Regions from separate parts of the Rhizobium sp. M1 genome, predicted to be linked through region 3. Evidence: predicted binding sites of a transcription regulator. Region 3 holds the regulator's gene; each other region holds the start of a gene.
What was found. Region 3 encodes PhoB, which activates phosphate uptake and scavenging genes when phosphate is short. Its sites were predicted from a motif close to TGTCATNNANCTGTCAT; they were not measured.

Region 1: the regulator PhoB is predicted to act here: its motif matches at 1,947-1,963, upstream of CO655_RS06360 (DUF465 domain-containing protein).
Region 2: the regulator PhoB is predicted to act here: its motif matches at 2,202-2,218, upstream of CO655_RS00845 (DUF2794 domain-containing protein).

The regions. Positions count from the first base shown of each region.
Region 1 is NZ_NWSW01000006.1:37,760-41,411, forward strand. It holds gene CO655_RS06345 (thiamine phosphate synthase) at 1-263, opposite strand, end outside; gene CO655_RS06350 (sulfite exporter TauE/SafE family protein) at 372-1,136, shown strand; gene CO655_RS06355 (metalloregulator ArsR/SmtB family transcription factor) at 1,209-1,469, shown strand; gene CO655_RS06360 (DUF465 domain-containing protein) at 1,668-1,841, opposite strand; gene CO655_RS06365 (DUF465 domain-containing protein) at 2,070-2,273, shown strand; gene purE (5-(carboxyamino)imidazole ribonucleotide mutase) at 2,317-2,811, shown strand; gene CO655_RS06375 (5-(carboxyamino)imidazole ribonucleotide synthase) at 2,808-3,652, shown strand, end outside.
Region 2 is NZ_NWSW01000001.1:161,327-164,978, reverse strand. It holds gene acnA (aconitate hydratase AcnA) at 1-986, shown strand, start outside; gene CO655_RS00850 (thioredoxin family protein) at 1,218-1,958, shown strand; gene CO655_RS00845 (DUF2794 domain-containing protein) at 2,241-2,642, shown strand; gene CO655_RS00840 (GNAT family N-acetyltransferase) at 2,649-3,206, opposite strand; gene CO655_RS00835 (Bax inhibitor-1/YccA family protein) at 3,314-3,652, opposite strand, start outside.
Region 3 is NZ_NWSW01000061.1:4,255-7,906, forward strand. It holds gene pstA (phosphate ABC transporter permease PstA) at 1-70, shown strand, start outside; gene pstB (phosphate ABC transporter ATP-binding protein PstB) at 86-901, shown strand; gene phoU (phosphate signaling complex protein PhoU) at 946-1,659, shown strand; gene phoB (phosphate regulon transcriptional regulator PhoB) at 1,795-2,478, shown strand; gene CO655_RS31620 (GcrA family cell cycle regulator) at 2,721-3,254, opposite strand.

The sequences.
Region 1 (3,652 bases), on a different contig from region 3:
AGATGCAGGCCATCGGCCTTTGCCCGTCCCGCCACGCGGCTGTCGCCTGCAATCAGCGCCGCCGCCCCGGCATCCTGGATCAGCGGCACCAGCTTTTCGGCATGTTTTTGAAAGGCGCCGTCGTCGAGCCCGTATTGCGGCACGATCACCGAGGCGACATCGCCGCCTTTCAGCGCGTCGGCGACGATCTTTGCCTGTTCATCGGCATCGGCGATATCGGGGGCGATGAGCACAAGGCGGCAGCGGTTTTCCGGTTCGGTCATGAGGTCTTTCCGTTTCCAGCGAATTCCCCTTTCGAAAGGACGGATCCGCACTCGTTTTGTGTGAGTAGTTCCGTTAGAGGAGGCTTGCAAGAGGAGGACGCCGAAAGCATGCCGCAGGATTTGTCATTCTACTACGCCGCCGTGCCCGCCGTCCTCTTGGTCGGCCTCGCGAAAGGCGGCATGGGCGACGCTTTGTCGCTGATCGGCCTGCCCTTTCTCGCTCTGGTCGTCTCCCCGGTCAAAGCGGCGGCGATCCTGCTGCCGATTCTGATCTTCATGGATATGATTTCGCTCGTCATCTGGCGCAAGCATGGCGATTGGACGACGCTGAAAATCATGCTGCCGGGCGCAATCTTCGGCATCGGCCTCGGCTGGGCGACGTCGGCGCTGGTTCCGGGCAACATGCTGCGCATTGTCATCGGGGCGGTTACCATCCTCTTCTGCCTGCGTTATTTCTGGAGCAATTTCGGCCCCGGCATCGCCAAGGTGATCCCGCCGCGCGGCCAGCGGTCGGTTGCCGCCAGCCTCTGGGGGACGTTTTCCGGTTATGGCAGCTTCGTCGCCCATGCCGGCGGCGCGCCCTTCCAGGTCTATGCCCTGCCGCTCAAGCTGCAGCCGCGCGAATATACCGGCACCAGCGTGCGCTTCTTCGCGATCCTCAATGCCGTCAAGCTGATCCCCTATTTCGCGCTCGGCCAGCTCGACACGCAGAACCTTGCGACCTCGGCGACGCTGCTGCCCTTCGCCCCGCTCGCCACGCTTGCCGGCGCCTGGTGCGTGCGCCGCATGCAGTCGGCAATCTTCTACCCCTTCATGTATGCGATGGCCTTGATCGCCGCCTTGCTGATCGTGCGCGAGGGCCTTGGCGGGTAAGGGCGGCCCTGCTCCACGCTGCAACGCACAATTTTCTTGCCGCCGCGGCCGGTTTGCCGTAGCGTTCCCGCCATGTCGAACACGGACCCCTTCTCTGCGATTGCCGATCCGAACCGGCGGTTTCTGCTGGAAGAATTGCGGCGCGCGCCGCGAACAGTCAACGAGCTCGCCGAGGGCCTGCCGATCAGCCGGCCGGCGGTGTCGCAACACCTGAAGGCGCTGCTCGACAGCAACCTCGTCTCGGTGACGTCGGAAGGCACGAAACGCATCTACGCGGTCAATAACCGCGGCTTCGACAAGCTCAATCTGTGGCTGGATCAGTTCTGGGCCTGATCGCCCTCCGACAAGACCCCAAACCTAATCCGATGAACGCGATCGGCGGCGGGAGATGCAAAAGCGCCAGCCGCGATGCCGCGAGCATCGGGCTGGCGCAATTCTGGTGTCAAATCACCGGGTCTTGCAAATTTTAGGCGGAATGGATGGATTTACCTCTTCATGCGCAAGATGATCGGCCGGCGACCCTTGGGAAGATCAGTGGACGGATGACTTGAGACGCTGAATCTCGTCCTTGATGCGCAGCTTGCGGCGCTTGCATTCGGCAATTTCCGTGTCGGAGATAGAGGGAGCTGTTCTGAGCGCGTGCAGCTCCTCCTCGAGAGCAACATGCTTTTTCTGGAGTGATTCAAGATGAGCTTGAACTGTCATTTGACCCTTCCTTCCTCTTACCCTCCCCGGCCATCATCGTCGGGGATCAAGGTGTCAACGCGCCGGACTGTGACATATTTTTGAAGGCTTGTCGAAGGCGAAAAGATGAAGATGAGATGGCAAATTCATGATCAAGACTAACTAGCCGTTACCCGTATTTGGTGATAGGAGCTTGCGGAAATCATCGGCAGATCGGACAAGATCCGAAGACGACAACGGGGAATGCATATGGCCGATCAGGAACAGGCGGAAATCAGGCTCATGGTGGCGCGGTTGCGTCAGGAGCACGAGGATTTCGACGCCGCGATCAACGCCATGATCGAGACCGGATGCGACGCTCTGCGAATCCAGCGCATGAAAAAGAAGAAGCTCGTCATCAAGGACAAGCTCTCCAAGCTGGAAGATCAGATCGTTCCTGATATCATCGCCTGATCGCATCGCCCGATCGCATTGCTTGAGAGGAATAGCGGCAACGATGACAGACAGACCACCCGTCGCCATTATCATGGGCAGCCAATCCGATTGGGAAACCATGAAGAACGCGGCCGATACGCTGGAAGCCCTGGAAATCCCTTATGATGCGCGCATCATCTCGGCGCACCGCACGCCCGATCGCATGGCGAATTTCGCCAAGGGCGCGCGCGCCGAGGGCTTCAAGGTCATCATCGCCGGCGCCGGCGGCGCTGCCCATCTGCCGGGCATGACCGCATCGATGACGCCGCTGCCGGTCTTCGGTGTCCCGGTCCAGTCGAAAACCATGTCCGGCCAGGATAGCCTCCTGTCGATCGTGCAGATGCCGGCCGGCATTCCGGTGGGAACGCTCGCCATCGGCAAGGCAGGCGCGGTCAACGCCGCCCTTCTCGCCGCCGCCGTGCTTGCCCTTTCCGACGAAGAAATCGCCGAGCGGCTCGACGAATGGCGCGAACGTCAGAGTGCCAGCATCGCCGAATACCCGATGGACGACCAATGACTGTAAGCACGATCGGCATTGTCGGCGGCGGCCAGCTCGGCCGCATGCTGGCCATCGCCGCCGCCAGACTGAATTTCCGCACGATCATTCTCGAGCCGCAGGCGGATTGCCCGGCCGCTCAGCTCGCCAACCGGCAGATCGTTGCCGCCTATGATGATCCGGCGGCGCTGGCCGAACTTGCCGCTGCCTGCGATGTCGTCACCTACGAATTCGAGAACGTGCCCGTTGCCGCCGCAGAGACGCTTTCGGCAAGCATTGCCGTCTATCCGCCGCCGAAGGCGCTGGAAGCCGCACAGGACCGCCTGGTCGAAAAGCGCTTCCTCAACGATTGCGGCATCACCACCGCCCGCTTTCACGCGATCGACAGCCAGGCCGATCTCGAGGCGGCCCTGAAGGATTTCGGCGGTCAGGGCGTGTTGAAGACCCGCCGTCTCGGTTATGACGGCAAGGGCCAGAAGGTTTTCCGTTCAGTGGCCGACAGCGCTGACGGCGCCTATGCCGCGCTCGGCGCCGTGCCGCTGATCCTCGAAAGCTTCGTCGCCTTCGAGCGCGAGGTTTCGATCATCGCCGCGCGCACCGCCGACGGCGCGGTCGTCTGCTTCGATCCCGCCGAAAATATACACCGCAACGGCATCCTCCATACCTCTACGGTTCCCGCCGCGATCTCCACAGCGACGGGCGAAACCGCACGTCGGTCGGCCGAAAAAATCCTCGCGGCATTGAACTATGTCGGCGTCATCGGCATCGAATTCTTCGTGCTTGCCGATGGCAGCCTGATCGCCAACGAGATGGCCCCGCGCGTACACAATTCCGGACACTGGACGGAGGCGGCCTGTACCGT
Region 2 (3,652 bases), on a different contig from region 3:
ACCTGACCAAGGAGCCGATCGGCGAGGACCAGAACGGCAACCCCGTCTACCTCAAGGACATCTGGCCGACCTCGAAGGAAGTCCAGGAATTCATCCTGAAATACGTGACCCGCGAGCTCTACGAAAGCAAGTATGCCGACGTCTTCAAGGGCGACGTCAACTGGCAGGCCGTTCAGGTTCCGCCGGGCCAGACCTATGCCTGGGACGACGATTCGACCTATGTCCAGAATCCGCCTTACTTCGTTGGCATGGGCAAGAAGGGCACCGGCGTCGCCGACATCAAGGGCGCCCGCGTCCTCGGCCTGTTCGGCGACAAGATCACCACCGACCACATCTCTCCGGCCGGTTCGATCAAGGCGGCATCGCCGGCCGGCGCCTACCTCATCGGCCATGACGTTGCCGTTGCCGACTTCAACCAGTACGGCACGCGCCGCGGCAACCATGAAGTGATGATGCGCGGCACGTTTGCCAATATCCGCATCCGCAACCACATGCTCGGCCCGAACGGCAAGGAAGGTGGCTACACCATTCACTACCCGTCGAAGGAAGAGACCTCGATCTACGACGCGGCCATGCAGTACAAGGCCGAGGGCGTGCCGCTCGTCATCTTCGCCGGTGTCGAATACGGCAACGGCTCCTCGCGCGACTGGGCGGCCAAGGGCACCAACCTGCTCGGCGTCAAGGCGGTGATCGCTCAGTCCTTCGAGCGCATCCATCGCTCGAACCTGGTCGGCATGGGCGTTATTCCCTTCGTCTTCGAAGAGGGCACGACCTGGCAGAGCCTCGGCCTCAAGGGCGATGAACTCGTCACCATCGAGGGACTGGACAAGATCAAGCCGCGCGAGCGGAAGATCGCCAAGATCACCTATAGCGACGGCACCGTGAAGGACGTTCCGCTGCTGTCGCGCGTCGATACGCTCGACGAGGTGATCTACCTCAACAATGGCGGCATCCTGCAGACGGTCCTGCGCGATCTCGCTGCCTGATCGTTAAGAGCCTGACATGATCATGGCCGCCGGAAAGCAATTTCCGGCGGCTTTCTTATGCAGCGACAGTCATCGAGCGAACTCACGATGATTTGTTTTCCGCGGCTTCCGGTCGTGCCGCGTCTCACCCGTTCGTGACTTTTCGTTTGGACCCGGAAGGATTATTCGTACGTTCATATCTCAGCGCCTCCGGTTCCAATACGCCGTCGGCGCTGAAAAAGAGGTGCATGAATGTCCCCCCGTTTCTTGATCCCGCTATTGGCCGGTGTTGTTCTCGCAGGCCCGCTGCATGCCGAAGACGGCACGCCGAAAGGCGTCGTCGAGCTCTTCACGGCGCAGGGCTGCTCCTCCTGTCCCCCCGCTGACGCGGCTTTCCGCAAGCTGGTGAACCAGGGCGATGTCATCGCGCTCGCCTATCACGTCGATTACTGGAACTATCTCGGCTGGGCCGATACGCTGAGCTCGAAGGAAAACACCGAGCGGCAATACGGCTATGCCAGGACGATGGGCCGCAGCAACGTCTACACGCCGCAAGTCATCGTCAACGGGCGCGGCCATCTCGCCGGTTCCGATCTCACGGGCATCAACAGCCGGATCGACAGCTACAGCAGCGAAGGCAACGGATTGACCGTTCCCATCAGCGCATCGATGCGCGGCGACGAGCTGGAGATCAAGATCGGCGCAGGGCAGGGTAAAGCCAATGTCGTCATGGTCTATTTCGACAAGGAAAAGACGATCGAAGTCGAAAAGGGTGAAAACAGCGGCAAGAAGCTCTCCTATCTGCACAGCGTCACCAATGTCGAAACCGTCGGCATGTGGGATGGCAAGGCGACCAATCTGACGCTGCCGGCAAGCGTCCTGCAGCGGCCGCAACTCGAGGGTTGCGCTATCCTGCTGCAGTCGGCGACCGCGGACGGCGATCCGGCCGCGATCCTTGGCGCGACGGTGGTGATGGCGGGCAAAAATATCTGAGATTTCATCCTGATACGGATGAAGGTCCGGGCGGCCCGGCCGAGCGTATTCGGGGCTGGGGTTAAGGTCGATACGCTCCGCCGGGCCCTTTGGCGCGCTGGCGCCAAACCGGGATGCATAATTCTCCTGCAAATGAGGCGCTGTTTTGACTGAAATGCGGCGCTGCCGAGAAAGCGTCGACTCTTCCACTGCGGCCGAATGTGACGGGCCGCACTCTTGCAATTTGTGGCGGCTCGGGCAAACTGTCATTCTCCTGTCACAAGCGGAGGCCTCGGGAGACTGATGACAGATCAGCCGGATTTGCGACACGGCGAAAGCCGCTCCGTCGACAATAGTTCTTCAGTCGTCGTCGATCTCAGGGAATACAAACAAAGCAAAGACCCGCTTCCGGTGACTTTCCACAGGCGCGAACTCGACGCGATCCTGTGGATCTACGGTCGCATGGTCGGCGAGGGGGAATGGCGCGATTACGCCATCGATCACCTGAAAGACAGGGCGGTGTTTTCCGTCTTCAAGCGCTCCGGCGAAATGCCGTTCTTCCGAATCGAAAAGAACCCGAAGCTCGCCGCCAAGCAAGGCGCCTACTCCGTCATCAACGTCAATGGCATGATCCTGAAGCGCGGCCACGAGCTGAACCACGTCCTCAAGGTGTTCGACAAGGCTTTGAAGCTGGTCGATAAGTAAGCCTGGTCAGCCGGCGAACAGCGTGCCGGGATAGGCGGATGGATCCGGATCGGTCGTCATGCCCTCGCCGAGGCTGCGCTGCATGAGCATCGTGTCGAGCCAGCGGCCGTGCTTGTAGCCCGTGCCCTGCATCAGGCCGACCTCCACGAAGCCCGCCTTGAGATGAAGCGCGATCGAGGCGGGGCTTGCGCCGCCGATGACGGCCACCATCTGACGAAAGCCGAGGACGATGCAGCGGTCGATCAACTCGTTCATCAGTGCCTTGCCGATGCCGCGGCCGCGCGCTTCGGGCGCCAGGTAGATCGAATCCTCCACCATCCAGCGATAGGCCGGGCGGGTGCGGAAGGCCGAGGCATAGGCGTAGCCGAGGAAGTTTCCGTCGTCATCGGCCGCGGCGATATAGGGATATTGCTGGCCGACGATCGCCGCAAAGCGCTGCGCCATCTCGGCCTCGGAGGGCGGTGTGATCTCGTAGCTCGACGTGCCGTTCAAAACGGATTCACGGTAGATCCCGGTAATGGCAGGGATATCGGCCTCAGAGGCGTCGCGCAGAAGGAAGGACATCGGGCAGTGGTCCAGCGGCGGGGCAGAGCTCCTCTAAAACCATTCCTCCGAAAACGGCGCAACAAAAAAGGCGGCCGAAGCCGCCTTTTCGATCTTGATGGACCTGCTTATTTACGGTTGCCCATGAACTGCAGCAGGAACATGAAGAGGTTGATGAAGTCGAGATAGAGCGTCAGCGCGCCCATGATCGCCTTGCGGCCGGCAACGGCAACGTCATCGGCTTCGTAGTAGAGTTCCTTGATCCGCTGCGTGTCGTAGGCGGTCAGGCCTGCAAAGATCAGCACGCCGATCACCGAGATGGCGAACTGCATCGCGGAGGAGGCCAGGAAGACGTTGACGAGCGAGGCGATGATCAGGCCGAAGAGACCCATGATCAGGAACGAGCCGATTGCCGACAGGTCACGTTTCGTCGTGTAGCCGTAAAGCGACAGCGCGCCGAAGGAGGC
Region 3 (3,652 bases):
GCTCCTGTTCCTGATCGTCATGAACATGGGCGCCATCCTCTTGCGTCGTCGCTTCGAGCGCCGCTGGTAAACGGAGTTAAACATCATGAACATGTTGACGGAAGCTGCAGTTGAAAAGGCGCTGGATCAGAAGATGAGCAACGTCCCGTATAAGATGATCGGACAGGATGTCTCGGTTTACTACGGCGAGAAGCGCGCGCTTTTCGATGTGAACCTGAACATCCGCGAAAACACCGTAACCGCCCTGATCGGCCCTTCGGGCTGCGGCAAGTCGACCTTCCTGCGAAGCCTCAACCGCATGAACGACACGATCGAGGGCTGCCGCGTCACCGGCAAGATCACCCTCGACAGCGACGATATCTATGATCCCGATATCGACGTCGTCGAACTTCGCGCCCGCGTCGGCATGGTCTTCCAGAAGCCGAACCCGTTCCCGAAGACGATCTATGAAAACGTCTCCTACGGCCCGCGCATCCATGGACTGGCCAAGTCGAAGGCCGATCTCGATCAGATCGTCGAGTCCAGCCTGCAGCGCGCCGGCCTCTGGAACGAGGTCAAGGACCGCGTGCACGAGTCCGGCACCGGCCTCTCCGGCGGTCAGCAGCAGCGCCTGTGCATCGCCCGCGCCGTCGCCGTCAGCCCTGAGGTCATCCTGATGGACGAACCCTGCTCGGCGCTCGACCCGATCGCCACCGCCAAGGTCGAGGAGCTGATCCACGAGCTGCGCGAGAACTACACGATCGTCATCGTCACCCACTCCATGCAGCAGGCAGCGCGCGTGTCGCAGCGCACCGCCATGTTCCACCTCGGCAACCTCGTCGAGGAGAACGACACCGACAAGATGTTCACCAACCCGGACGATCCGCGCACCCAGGACTACATCATGGGTCGCTTCGGCTGATTGCGGCAATCCGAAGCCTTCCCGTTATTCGAGGACAAAGCCCCATGGCATCGACACATATTTATACTGCCTATGATGATGATCTGAAGTTCCTCTCCAGGCGGATTTCCGAAATGGGCGGCCTGGCCGAGCAGATGGTCGCCGAATCCGTTCGCGCGCTGGTCAACGGCGATACCGCGCTGGCGCAGAAGGTCATTTCCGACGACGTGATCCTCGATCACACCGAACGCGAAATCGGCGACAAGGCGATCGTCACCATCGCCCGCCGTCAGCCGATGGCCTCGGACCTGCGCGAAATCATGGGTTCGATCCGCATCGCCGCCGATCTCGAACGCGTCGGCGACCTCGGCAAGAACACCGCCAAGCGCGTCATCGCCGTGCAGAGCACCGGCGTTCCGCGCAAGCTCGCCCGCGGTCTCGAGCACCTGTCCGAGCTGGCGCTCGTCCAGCTCAAGGAAGTGCTCGACGTCTATACGACGCGCGCCGCCGACAAGGCGACCGCCATCCGCGAGCGCGACAACGAGATCGACGCGATGTACACGTCGCTGTTCCGCGAACTCCTGACCTATATGATGGAAGATCCGCGCAACATCACGAGCTGCACGCATCTTCTTTTCTGCGCCAAGAACATCGAGCGCATCGGCGATCACGCCACCAATATCGCCGAGACGATCTACTACATGGCAACCGGCGCCCAGCCGGAAGGCGACCGTCCGAAGGACGACAGCGCCAACACCGTCGGTGCCGCCACGGAATAACCGTGCCGGGCCAGCCCATTGCGTGCGCGCCCGCCCGGGCGCGCAAAGAGGTCGCAGCCAATTTCTGATTTTGCGCGGGATCCCTTGCTTAAATCGCCCCCGGTTTAAGGATCGTGCGTGAGGAGACGGACACGCATGATCCCGAGAGTTGCAGTTGTTGAAGACGAAGAGGCCCTCAGCGTGCTTCTCCGTTATAATCTCGAAGCGGAAGGCTTCGAAGTCGATACCATCCTGCGCGGCGACGAGGCCGAAATCAGGCTTCAGGAGCGAACGCCGGATCTTCTTATCCTCGACTGGATGCTGCCCGGCGTCTCCGGCATCGAACTCTGCCGGCGCCTGCGCATGCGGCCGGAAACCGAACGGCTGCCGATCATCATGCTGACGGCGCGCGGCGAGGAGAGCGAACGTGTCCGCGGGCTGTCCACCGGTGCCGACGATTACGTCGTCAAGCCGTTCTCGACCCCCGAACTCGTTGCCCGCGTCAAGGCCATGCTGCGCCGCGCCCGCCCGGAAGTGCTGTCGTCAGTGCTCAAATGCGGTGATATCGAGCTCGATCGCGAAACCCACCGCGTCCATCGCAAGAGCCGCGAAGTCCGCCTCGGCCCGACCGAATTCCGCCTTCTGGAATTCCTGATGTCGTCGCCGGGCCGCGTCTTCTCCCGCTCGCAGCTGCTCGACGGCGTCTGGGGCCACGATATCTATGTCGACGAACGCACCGTCGACGTCCATGTCGGCCGCCTGCGCAAGGCGCTGAACTTCTCCAACATGCAGGACGTCATCCGCACCGTCCGCGGCGCCGGTTATTCGATGGAAGCCTGAGGGGTTTCTGACAAAGTCGAGCAAGCTCCGCCCCTCACCCTAGCCCTCTCCCCGTAAACGGGGCGAGGGGACGTGCCCTGCGAGAGGTGGGTAAGGACCGAGAGGTTGCGGCATATCCCCTTCGCCCCGCGCGCGGGGAGAAGGTGCCGGCAGGCGGATGAGGGGCAGTCACACGCAACACACTCACACAAAAAAACGGGCCTTCCAGCCCGTTTTCGCATTTCCAGCAATGGTTTGCCCGCTCAGCTGACCCGCGCTGCCGCCCGGCGGCGCTCGTTGACCGGCTGATAGGCAAGCTTCTGATGATAGCTGCAATAGGGCGAATTGTCCGGGGATTCGCAGCCGCAGAAGTGGAAGTCGTCCTTCAGCGGATCGCCGACCGGCCATTTGCAGGTGCGTTCGGTCAGTTCCGTCAGGCCGAGGCGGCGGGAAATCGGCACGACCACGTTGCCCTTCGGAACATATTCCATTTCCTCGACGGCATCGATCTCGATCTCTTCCTTCAGCATCGTTGCGCCCTGCTGGCGGGTCACGGTGCGGGTGGTGATCCGGGAGGCGTAGTTCGGCGCGCGCGGCGCCGATGTCTGGCGCTTCGGCGTGCGCGCCGCGGCGGCTGTGCCGCCGGCCTTGGCGCGGCCCGGCAGGCTCAGTCGGTGCACCTTGCCGATAACGGCGTTTCGGCTCACGCCGCCAAGTTGTGCCGCGATCTGGCTGGCGCTCAGCCCTTCGGACCACAGCTTCTTGAGTTTCTCGACCCGCTCGTCTGTCCAGTTCATGCCCTGTCTCCACCTTTTGCGTTGGTGATGGCAGAATCCCTCACCGTTGTCCCGGAAGCCTCCGAAACAAGAAACGCTTGATCAATTTTGGTGACTAGTTCCGCCGCATGCAGTCTAGTAATTGAACTTTAACCTAGTGTGAGGCTGACTCCGTGACAAGAGTCGCGGGAATCCGGATGAATCGAATTCCGAGTTTTCCCCAACTTGCTGCCTCTGCGTGTCATTTCTGCAATAATGCCTGTTGAAGGCTGAAAATGCCGCTGTACAAGCTTGCTGCATCCGCTAAGGGCGCAGTTTTGTTGACATTGCAGCGCGAAAAGGAAATAGTACCGATCGCCGCCGAAAGGCGGCATTTTTGATTTTTCGGGCCCGGTTTTCTTAGCCGGAGTCCGGTGATT